2 regions of the Phaeacidiphilus oryzae TH49 genome follow, and region 1 is predicted to be linked to the other one. Evidence: riboswitches for the same ligand, from Rfam matches in the RefSeq annotation. Region 1 holds a riboswitch; the other holds the start of a gene.
The links. Region 1 has a riboswitch for cyclic di-AMP ahead of BS73_RS40720 (transglycosylase family protein). Riboswitches for the same ligand answer to the same signal wherever they lie in the genome.
Positions count from the first base shown of each region.

Region 1 (4,323 bases):
CCGCCCGCCGCCCGCTTGCCGCCGGCACGCCGTCCGAATGCTGCCCATACGCCGGACCGGTTAACGTCGGTGCGTGCCCGAGAACCAGCCCGCGCCCGCCCTCTCCGACGGCCCCGCCCTCTTCGACTGGGAGTTCGCCGCCGACCCGTACCCGGCGTACGCCTGGCTGCGGGAGCACTCCCCGGTGCACCGCACCACCCTCCCCAGCGGGGTGGAGGCCTGGCTGGTCACCCGCTACGCCGACGCCCGCTCGGCGCTCGCCGACCCCCGGCTGAGCAAGAACCCGGCCCACCACGGCGAGGAGGGCGCCCACCGCAGCGGCCGGATCGGCATCCCCGGCGAGCGCAGCGCCGACCTGATGACCCACCTGCTGAACATCGACCCGCCGGACCACACCCGCCTGCGCCGCCTGGTCTCCAAGGCCTTCACCCCCCGCCGGGTGGCCGAATTCACGCCCCGAGTGCAGGAGTTGACGGATCGGCTGATCGACGGCTTCGCCGCCCGCGGCAGCGCCGAGCTGATCCACGAGTTCGCCTTCCCGCTGCCCATCTACGCCATCTGCGACCTCCTCGGCGTCCCGGCCGAGGACCAGGACGCGTTCCGGGACTGGGCGGCGATGATGATCCGCCACCCCGGCGCCCCGCGCGGCGGCGTCGGCCGCGCGGTCAAGCGGATGCGGGCGTACCTCTCCGAGCTGATCCACCGCAAGCGGGCGGACCTCGGCGACGACCTGATCTCCGGCCTGATCAGGGCCAGCGACCACGGCGAGCATCTGACCGAGAACGAGGCCGCGGCGATGTGCTTCGTGCTGCTCTTCGCCGGCTTCGAGACCACCATCAACCTGATCGGCAACGGGGCGCTGGCCCTCTTTCAGAACCCGGCGCAGCGCGAGCGGTTGCGGGCCGACCCGTCCCTGTGGGACACCGCGATCGAGGAGTTCATCCGCTACGACGGCCCGGTCGAGCTCGCCACCTGGCGGTTCGCCACCGAGCCGGTGGAGATCGGTGGAGAGCGGATCGGCCTCGGCGACCCGGTGCTCGTCGTCCTCGCCGCCGCCGACCGCGACCCGGCCCGCTTCGCCGAACCGGACGCGCTCGATCTGGCCCGCCGGGACAATCCGCATCTCGGCTTCGGGCACGGCATCCACTACTGCATCGGTGCCCCGCTCGCCCGTCTGGAGGGCCGGACGGCGCTGGCCACCCTGCTGGCGCGTCTACCCGATCTGGCGTTGGCTACCGAGACGTCGGGGCTTCGCAGGCGCGGCGGGCTGATCATGCGTGGCCTGCGCGAACTCCCGGTCGAGTTCACACCCGTCCACTCCTGAAGCACCACTTGCGAACTGACCGACGCTCAGAACCGCCCAAAGGTTGTACGCCTCGGGTGTGAGATTGTGCGACTTGAGGACATTCGTACGATCTGCATAGCCTGCACGACGTTCGCGTGTCTGCGAACCCCGAGCCCCGGGACGCCGAGTCCTGTCCACCGGAGCGAGGGTCGTCGACAGATCGAACGGACAGGAGTGGGGGACCCACGTACACCGCCGAAGCACCGGCAGCAGCGACCACGCCGCCGCGAGGGAGTCGCGGCAACTGCCCGGCGCACGGCTAGGGGTGAAGCCGCCTCAGCGGACCTGAGACGGCCGGGCTACCTCACGGCCCGAACCCGACAGCTCACCTCGCAGGCGTCGGAGAGGAAGCAGCCGATGCATCCCACCGCTGTCTTCGGCGGCACCGGCCGTCATCGCAAACCCCGCAGCTCCCACACCAGGCGGCTGGTCGCCACCGCCGGAGTGGCCGGCGCCGGAATCGCCATCCCGCTGATCGGAACCGCCGCCACCAGCACCGCCGACGCCGCCACCGTCTCCACCTGGGACCGTGTCGCCCAGTGCGAGAGCGGCGGCGACTGGTCCATCAACACCGGCAACGGGTTCTACGGCGGACTGCAGTTCACCCGGTCCACCTGGGCGGCCTACGGGGGCACCAAGTACGCCCCCACTGCCGACCGGGCCAGCAAGGGCCAGCAGATATCCGTGGCCGAGAAGGTGCTGTCCGCGCAGGGGCCGGGCGCCTGGCCGGTCTGCAGCCAGAAGGCCGGGCTCGCCGCCGGCGGCTCGCCGGCCCAGGTCGGCACCGGTTCAGGCGGCACCACGACCCGTCACAGCAGCGCCTCGCACACCCACACGGCCTCGTCCGACAGCGTCGCGGGCCACACCGCCCCGCGGACTGTCGAGCAGCCGGCGAGCAGCTCCACAGCCACCAGGAGCGGCTCGACACCCACCACGAGCAGCGCGAGCGGCGGCAGTGCCGTGCACACCGTCGGCCACGGTGACTACGTCGTGCGCAGCGGGGACACCCTGTCCCGCATCGCCGCGGCGGCGCACGTCTCCGGCGGCTGGCGGCACCTGTACCAGGAGAACCGGTCCACGGTCGGCTCGAACCCGGACCTGATCTACCCGGGCCAGCGCCTCCAGGTCGGCTGAGGGTCCACCGGCCCTGACCTACCCGTGGGTAGGCGGCCGCCGCGGCCCGGGACGGACCGAGGATGGACCGAACGCGGACCGAATAGGGTCCGATGTCCCGGATGGCCGCGGCGGCCGTTGCGGTTAGGCTCAGGTCGTAACGGCCCCGTACCCGTGAAGGAGAACAACGTGCCGTCCATCGACGTCGTCGTAGCCCGCGAGATCCTCGACTCGCGAGGCAACCCCACCGTCGAGGTCGAGGTCGGCCTCGATGACGGGAGCACGGGCCGCGCCGCGGTCCCGTCCGGCGCCTCCACCGGCGCCTTCGAGGCCCTCGAACTCCGTGACGGCGACAAGTCGCGCTACGGGGGCAAGGGTGTGGAGAAGGCCGTGCTGGCCGTCATCGAGCAGATCGGCCCGGAGCTGGTCGGCTACGACGCGACCGAGCAGCGGCTGATCGACCAGGCGATGCTCGACCTGGACGCCACCCCGGACAAGTCCTCGCTCGGCGCCAACGCCATCCTCGGCGTCTCGCTGGCCGTGGCCCACGCCGCCTCCGAGGCCTCCGACCTCCCGCTCTTCCGCTACGTCGGCGGCCCGAACGCCCATGTGCTGCCGGTCCCGATGATGAACATCCTGAACGGCGGCTCGCACGCCGACTCCAACGTGGACATCCAGGAGTTCATGATCGCCCCGATCGGCGCGGAGTCCTTCTCCGAGGCCGTCCGCTGGGGCGTCGAGGTCTACCACACCCTCAAGTCGGTCCTGAAGGAGCGCGGCCTGGCCACCGGTCTGGGCGACGAGGGCGGCTTCGCCCCCAACCTGGACTCCAACCGCGAGGCCCTCGACCTCATCCTGGAGGCCATCCGCAAGGCCGGCTACACCCCCGGCCAGGACGTCGCCCTCGCCCTGGACGTCGCCGCCTCCGAGTTCTACAAGGACGGCACGTACACCTTCGAGGGCAAGGAGCGCACCGCCGCCGAGATGTCGGCGTACTACGGCGAGCTGGTCGACGCCTACCCGCTGGTCTCCATCGAGGACCCGCTCTTCGAGGACGACTGGGACGGCTGGAAGACCATCACCGAGCAGCTCGGCGACAAGGTCCAGCTGGTCGGCGACGACCTGTTCGTCACCAACCCGGAGCGCCTGGCCAGGGGCATCAAGGACGGCGCGGCCAACGCCCTGCTGGTGAAGGTGAACCAGATCGGCTCGCTGACCGAGACGCTGGACGCGGTCGAGATGGCCCAGCGCAACGGCTTCCGCTGCATGATGTCGCACCGCTCGGGCGAGACCGAGGACACCACCATCGCGGACCTGGCCGTTGCCACCAACTGCGGCCAGATCAAGACCGGCGCGCCGGCCCGGTCCGAGCGGGTGGCGAAGTACAACCAGCTCCTCCGGATCGAGGAGATCCTGGACGACGCCGCGGAGTACGCGGGCCGCGGCGCCTTCCCCCGCTTCAAGGGCTGACGCCCTCGCCCCGAGCGCAGCCCCGAAGGGGCAAGTAAGGGGCGCGGGGAACTGCGCGCCCGGCTGACTACGGCGCCGCACCCGGCAACGGCCACTCGGTTGCAACCCGGACTCCGTTGCCGACCTGTGGACCGTAAGTGGCCGGCCGCGCAGTTCCCCGCGCCCCTGAAGTCGCTGCGCGACTTGGCGGGGCCGCTCAGCGGGTCGGGGAAAAGTCGTCCGCGAGCATCTACGCTGGCGGCCAACGGACAACCGACCCGGAGGGGAACTTGCTGCGTTTCAACGTCGCCCGCTCCGGGCGCCCCCGCCGGCCCAGGATGACCGGCCGCGCCGCCGTCCTCGGGCTGGTGCTCTGCGCGGTCGTCGCCGCCCTCGCCTACCCGACCCGCCAGTTC
Region 1 is NZ_JQMQ01000005.1:2,982,667-2,986,989, reverse strand. Features, by position in the region: gene BS73_RS17050 (cytochrome P450 family protein) at 74-1,324, shown strand; cyclic di-AMP (ydaO/yuaA leader) riboswitch at 1,529-1,699, shown strand; gene BS73_RS40720 (transglycosylase family protein) at 1,703-2,479, shown strand; gene eno (phosphopyruvate hydratase) at 2,648-3,928, shown strand; gene BS73_RS17035 (FtsB family cell division protein) at 4,198-4,323, shown strand, end outside.

Region 2 (4,323 bases), 380 kb from region 1:
GAGGTCCACCCGGACGACGATCTGGAGCTCGTCCGCCAGCTGCGCGAGGCGGCGGCGGAGCATCTCGCGGTCGGCGCCCCGGAGGCGGCCAGGCGCTGCCTGGAGCGGGCCCTGGCCGAGCCGCCGGCGCCGGAGGACCGGGCCGGGGTGCTGTACGAACTCGGCTGCGCGACCCTGCTGACCAACCCGCCGGTGACCGTCAACCACCTGCGGGCCGCCCTGGCCGCCACGCCGGGGCTGGACCAGGAACGCCGGGTGTACGCCACTCAGCGCTTGGCTCAGGCGCTGAGTCATACCAATCAATTGGGCGAGGCGGCCCGGGTGGTGGCCGAGGAGGCCGACCGCACCCCGCCGGGCCCGCAGCGGATGCGGCTGCTCGCCGCCCACGCCATGTGGCGGGTCTTCTCGGGCGACGAGGACGACGCGAGGGAACGTTCCCGCCGGCTGGCCGAGCTGGCCCGGGGGCGCACCGGGCGGGACGCCTGGGAGCGCGCGGTGATGGCCATGCGCGCCTGGGACCTCACCCTGCGCGGGGAGCACACCACCGAGGCGCTCGCCCACGCCGAACTCGGGCTCCAGGACGGCCGGCCCGCGCCGGGGATCGGCTGGAGCAACGATTTCTGGGGCTTCGAGATCCCCACCGTGCTGGGCTTCAGCTACATCTACAACGACCGGCTGGACATCGCCTCCGAGCTGTTCAACGGAGCCGCGGCGGAGTTCGAGCTGCTCGGCTGGTCCGGCGCCCATCTGGCCTTCGCCACCATGTCGCAGGGCCTGGTCGCGCGCCGCTGGGGCCACCTCAGGGCGGCCGAGCAGCTGCTGCGCGAGGCGCTGCGGAAGTCCGACCGGCTCGGGCGCGGCACGCCGCTGCAGTGGGACACCGTAGGCCTCCTGATCGACACCTGCTGGCCCGGGGCAAGACCAAGGCCGCGTTGGAGGTCGCCGAGGAGTACCAGTTCGGGCCGCCGTACCCGGCGTCCATGGTGCTGCCGGACGCGCCCACCCTGTACGGCCGCATGCTGCTGCTCCGCAACCGGCCCAAGGAGGCCGCCGAGGTCCTCCTCCAGGCGGGTGAGCGGCTGGACGCCCGCGGGCAGCACAACCCCGTCTGGGCGCCCTGGCCGGGCCACCTGGCGCGGGCCATCCGCAAGCAGCAGCCGGACCGGGCGCGGGCGCTGACCGCCCAACTGCTCAAGCGGGCTGAGCGGTTCGGCACCCGCTCGGCGGTCGGCGGCGCGCTGCGGCAGTGCGCGGAGATGGCCGACCGGACGGAGGACCAGCTGGTCCTGCTGGAGCAGGCGGTGGAGTCGCTGGGCCAGTCCCCGACGGGGTACGAGTACGCGCTGGCGCTGGTCGACCAGGGCGGTGCGCTGCGCCGGGCCGGGCGGCCCCAGGAGGCCGGCGAACCCCTGTACATGGGGCTGGAGCTGGCGATGGAGTGCGGGGCCGACGGGCTGGCCAGGCGGGCCAGGTCCGAGCTGGCGGCGGCCGGACTCGGGGCGTTCCGGCGGCGGCCGGTCAGCGCCGAGCCGCTCACCGAGCTGGAGCGCGAGGTGGCCGGGATGGCCTCCTCGGGGATGCCGGCGGCGCAGATCGCCGACCGGCTCGGGGTCGAGGTGCGGGACGCCGTGCAGCTGCTGGCGGCGGCCCACCGGAAGGTCGGCGCCGGGCCGAGCGGACTCTCCCGGGCGCTGGGGCGGCTGGCGGAGATCGCCGAGGAGGACGACGAGGTCGAGGAGGCGGAGGACTCGGACGGCAACAGCGGGCGCGGCGGTGTCTCGGGGCTCGGACGAGCGGCGGGGGACGGCCCCGGTGGCCGCGGCGGTCTCGGTGGTCTCGGCGCTGCCGGAGCGGGTGGCGGTGGCCTGGTGATACCGCAGCGGGAGGCGCCGGACGAGGACGCGGAGGCCTGGCAACGGAGTTCGGGCTGAGCGGACGGCCGGAGCGGCGGGGGCGGCCGGGCCGTGCGGGGCGGCCGAGGCCGTGCGAGCGGCGTTGCGGGCCGCCGGCCGGTTGCGGGGCTTGCGCGTTCGCGACGGGGCTTGGGCTGGATTGCGAGGGAGCGTCAGCTCCGGTGTCCGGCAAGGCAATCGCCCGTACCGGATGGCCGGAATCGCGGTGGCGGAACCGGCGCGGACGCTTCCGTGGTTGCTCTGAACCCCTGCGTACCGAACGGGACTGGCCGATAACGTTCGCACGTATGGCCGTTGCCGTGGCGGCGGTTTCTGTGGATCATGGTCCTCGCGTACGTCCTCGCCGTGGCGCTGCCCGGGCCTGGCGAGGCCGTGCGCGTTTTTGTGGGGGGCTGTCGGGGTGCTGTCGAAGCGCCGCCGAGGCGTCGGGCGGCCACGGTGAGTAGTCGGCCCGTGCTTCTGGGTGCGGTGGGCGCGCGGTCGCGCGAGCGGGGCGTGAAGGATTTCGCAGCCCGGGTTTGAGGCCGGGGGCCAGGAGTTCGTTGCTGGTCAGGGTGGGTGCGGCGAGTGACACCGGACCGGTTCTGGGGGCATCTGGGGTGGACGACGCGCCACATCCGGAACATCAGTCCCCTTGAACCGCTTGGAATCGGGGCGGCGAAGTATTACCTTCTGATAACGCAGCGCGGTCGCCAGGCCGTTCGACGAACGGCGCCGTGCCGCATCGCCTAATCGCCCGGGCGCAGTTGACGAACCGTCGACGGCGTCCGGAAGAGCCGGGGACCCACGTCCTTGGGGTGAATCCGCGGAAGCCGTGCCCGCGGGCACGGTGGAGGCGGTAGGAGACCTTCCCGCTCCGAACCCGTCAGCTAACCCGGTCGGCGAACGGAAGGAGAGGAGTACGCCGTCATGGCGTCGTACCGCGTGACCTGGGGTGCCGATTCGGCGACAGCCGGAACCGAGGTGCTTCCCGAGGGTCCCACGGGCTTTGACGAGCCGGGCGACGGGTCGGGCGACTGGTCGTCGACCCGGCCGATGCTGATGGTCCAGGACCCCGCGATGGCCGGCCCCGCAGGAGCGGCGCTGCCGACGCAGGCGCTGCCCGTGGTGGACCACGATCCCGCCCTCGACGCCCGCAACGCCCTCGACGGCATCGGAATCGGAACCGGGCCGGGCTTCGCGCCGGACTCCGCGCCGGGCGCCCAGGTGCCCGCGCAGGGGCGGCGGTGGGCCTCGCGGCCGGGATCGGCGGCCATGCTCGGACTGGCGGCGATGGCCGCGGTGGGCGGTGCGACCGCCTCCAGCGCGTACGCGGCGGAGCCCTCGGCGGCCGCCGGTGGCGGCCGGGCCGGCGTCGCGGCGGAGGACACCGCCTCCAACCCCCTTGCCCAGCAGGAGGATCGGCAGGATCCGGGGCTGGCGCTCGCCGCCCGGCTGAGCGGGCACGCGGAGGCCGCGAACCGCGGTGCGCAGGAGGCGCGGCTGCGGGCGGCCGAGGAGGCGAGGGCGCGGGCGGCCGCGTCCGCGGCGGCGGCCGACTCCGCATCCGGGACCGCGGTGGCGGCTGCGGCTGCGGCCGAGGCCGGGACGGAGGCCTCCGAGGTCGGAGAGCTGGTGGCGCCGGTCGAGAAGAGCGAGGGGCGGGCCGTCGCCACGCGCGCCGGCTACTGGTCGCACCTCAACCCGGGCAAGGACATCGCGGCGAAGTCGGGGACGGTCGTCCGGGCCATCGGCGACGGGGAGATCACCTCGGCGGCCTGGGCCGGTTCGCACGGGTACCGCGTGGTGCAGACGCTCCGGGACGGGACGCAGATCTGGTACTGCCACCTGGCCGCGGTCGCCGGGACCGGGTCGGTCAGTGCGGGGCAGCCGGTGGGGCGGGTCGGGGCGACCGGCGGGCTGGCGTCCTCACGCCTCCATCTCGAGGTGCGGACGGGCGGCGGGGAGCCGCAGGACGCGTCGGCGTGGCTGGCCCGGCACGGCCTGTCGATCTGACCGCTCTCGCCGGCTCGTTCTTCCTTCTCTTTCTCCGGGCGCGATCCCGTCTGCGGTGACCCGCGCCCCCACGATCCCGACGGCCCCGGTGGAAACCCCCCGACACCGGGGCCGTCGGTCTGTTTCCTGCCGCTGGGTCAGGCCCTGCGGTCGGCGATGAGCCAGGAGGCGGCGGCGGTGGCGGTGGAGACCGCGGCCACCGCGGGCCAGGGGCCGATCTTCTTGGCCAGGGGGTGGGAGACGGCGAGGGCGCCGACGGAGAGGCCGGCCAGTGCCGCCGCGCCCGCGTTGCCCGCGGCCTTGCGCCACTGCGGGGTCGCCGCGGCCAGCGCGGCGCCGAAGGCCAGCCCGCCGAGCTGGCGCTTCTTCGTGGTACGGGCCACGGTGTAGCCGCCGAGCAGGCCGCCTGCGGCGA
Region 2 is NZ_JQMQ01000005.1:3,362,590-3,366,912, reverse strand. Features, by position in the region: partial or broken gene BS73_RS18695 (ATP-binding protein) at 1-1,472, shown strand, start outside; cyclic di-AMP (ydaO/yuaA leader) riboswitch at 2,659-2,812, shown strand; gene BS73_RS34795 (murein hydrolase activator EnvC family protein) at 2,823-3,908, shown strand; gene BS73_RS18685 (hypothetical protein) at 4,046-4,323, opposite strand, start outside.
Region 2: another riboswitch for cyclic di-AMP. It lies ahead of BS73_RS34795 (murein hydrolase activator EnvC family protein); the one in region 1 lies ahead of BS73_RS40720 (transglycosylase family protein).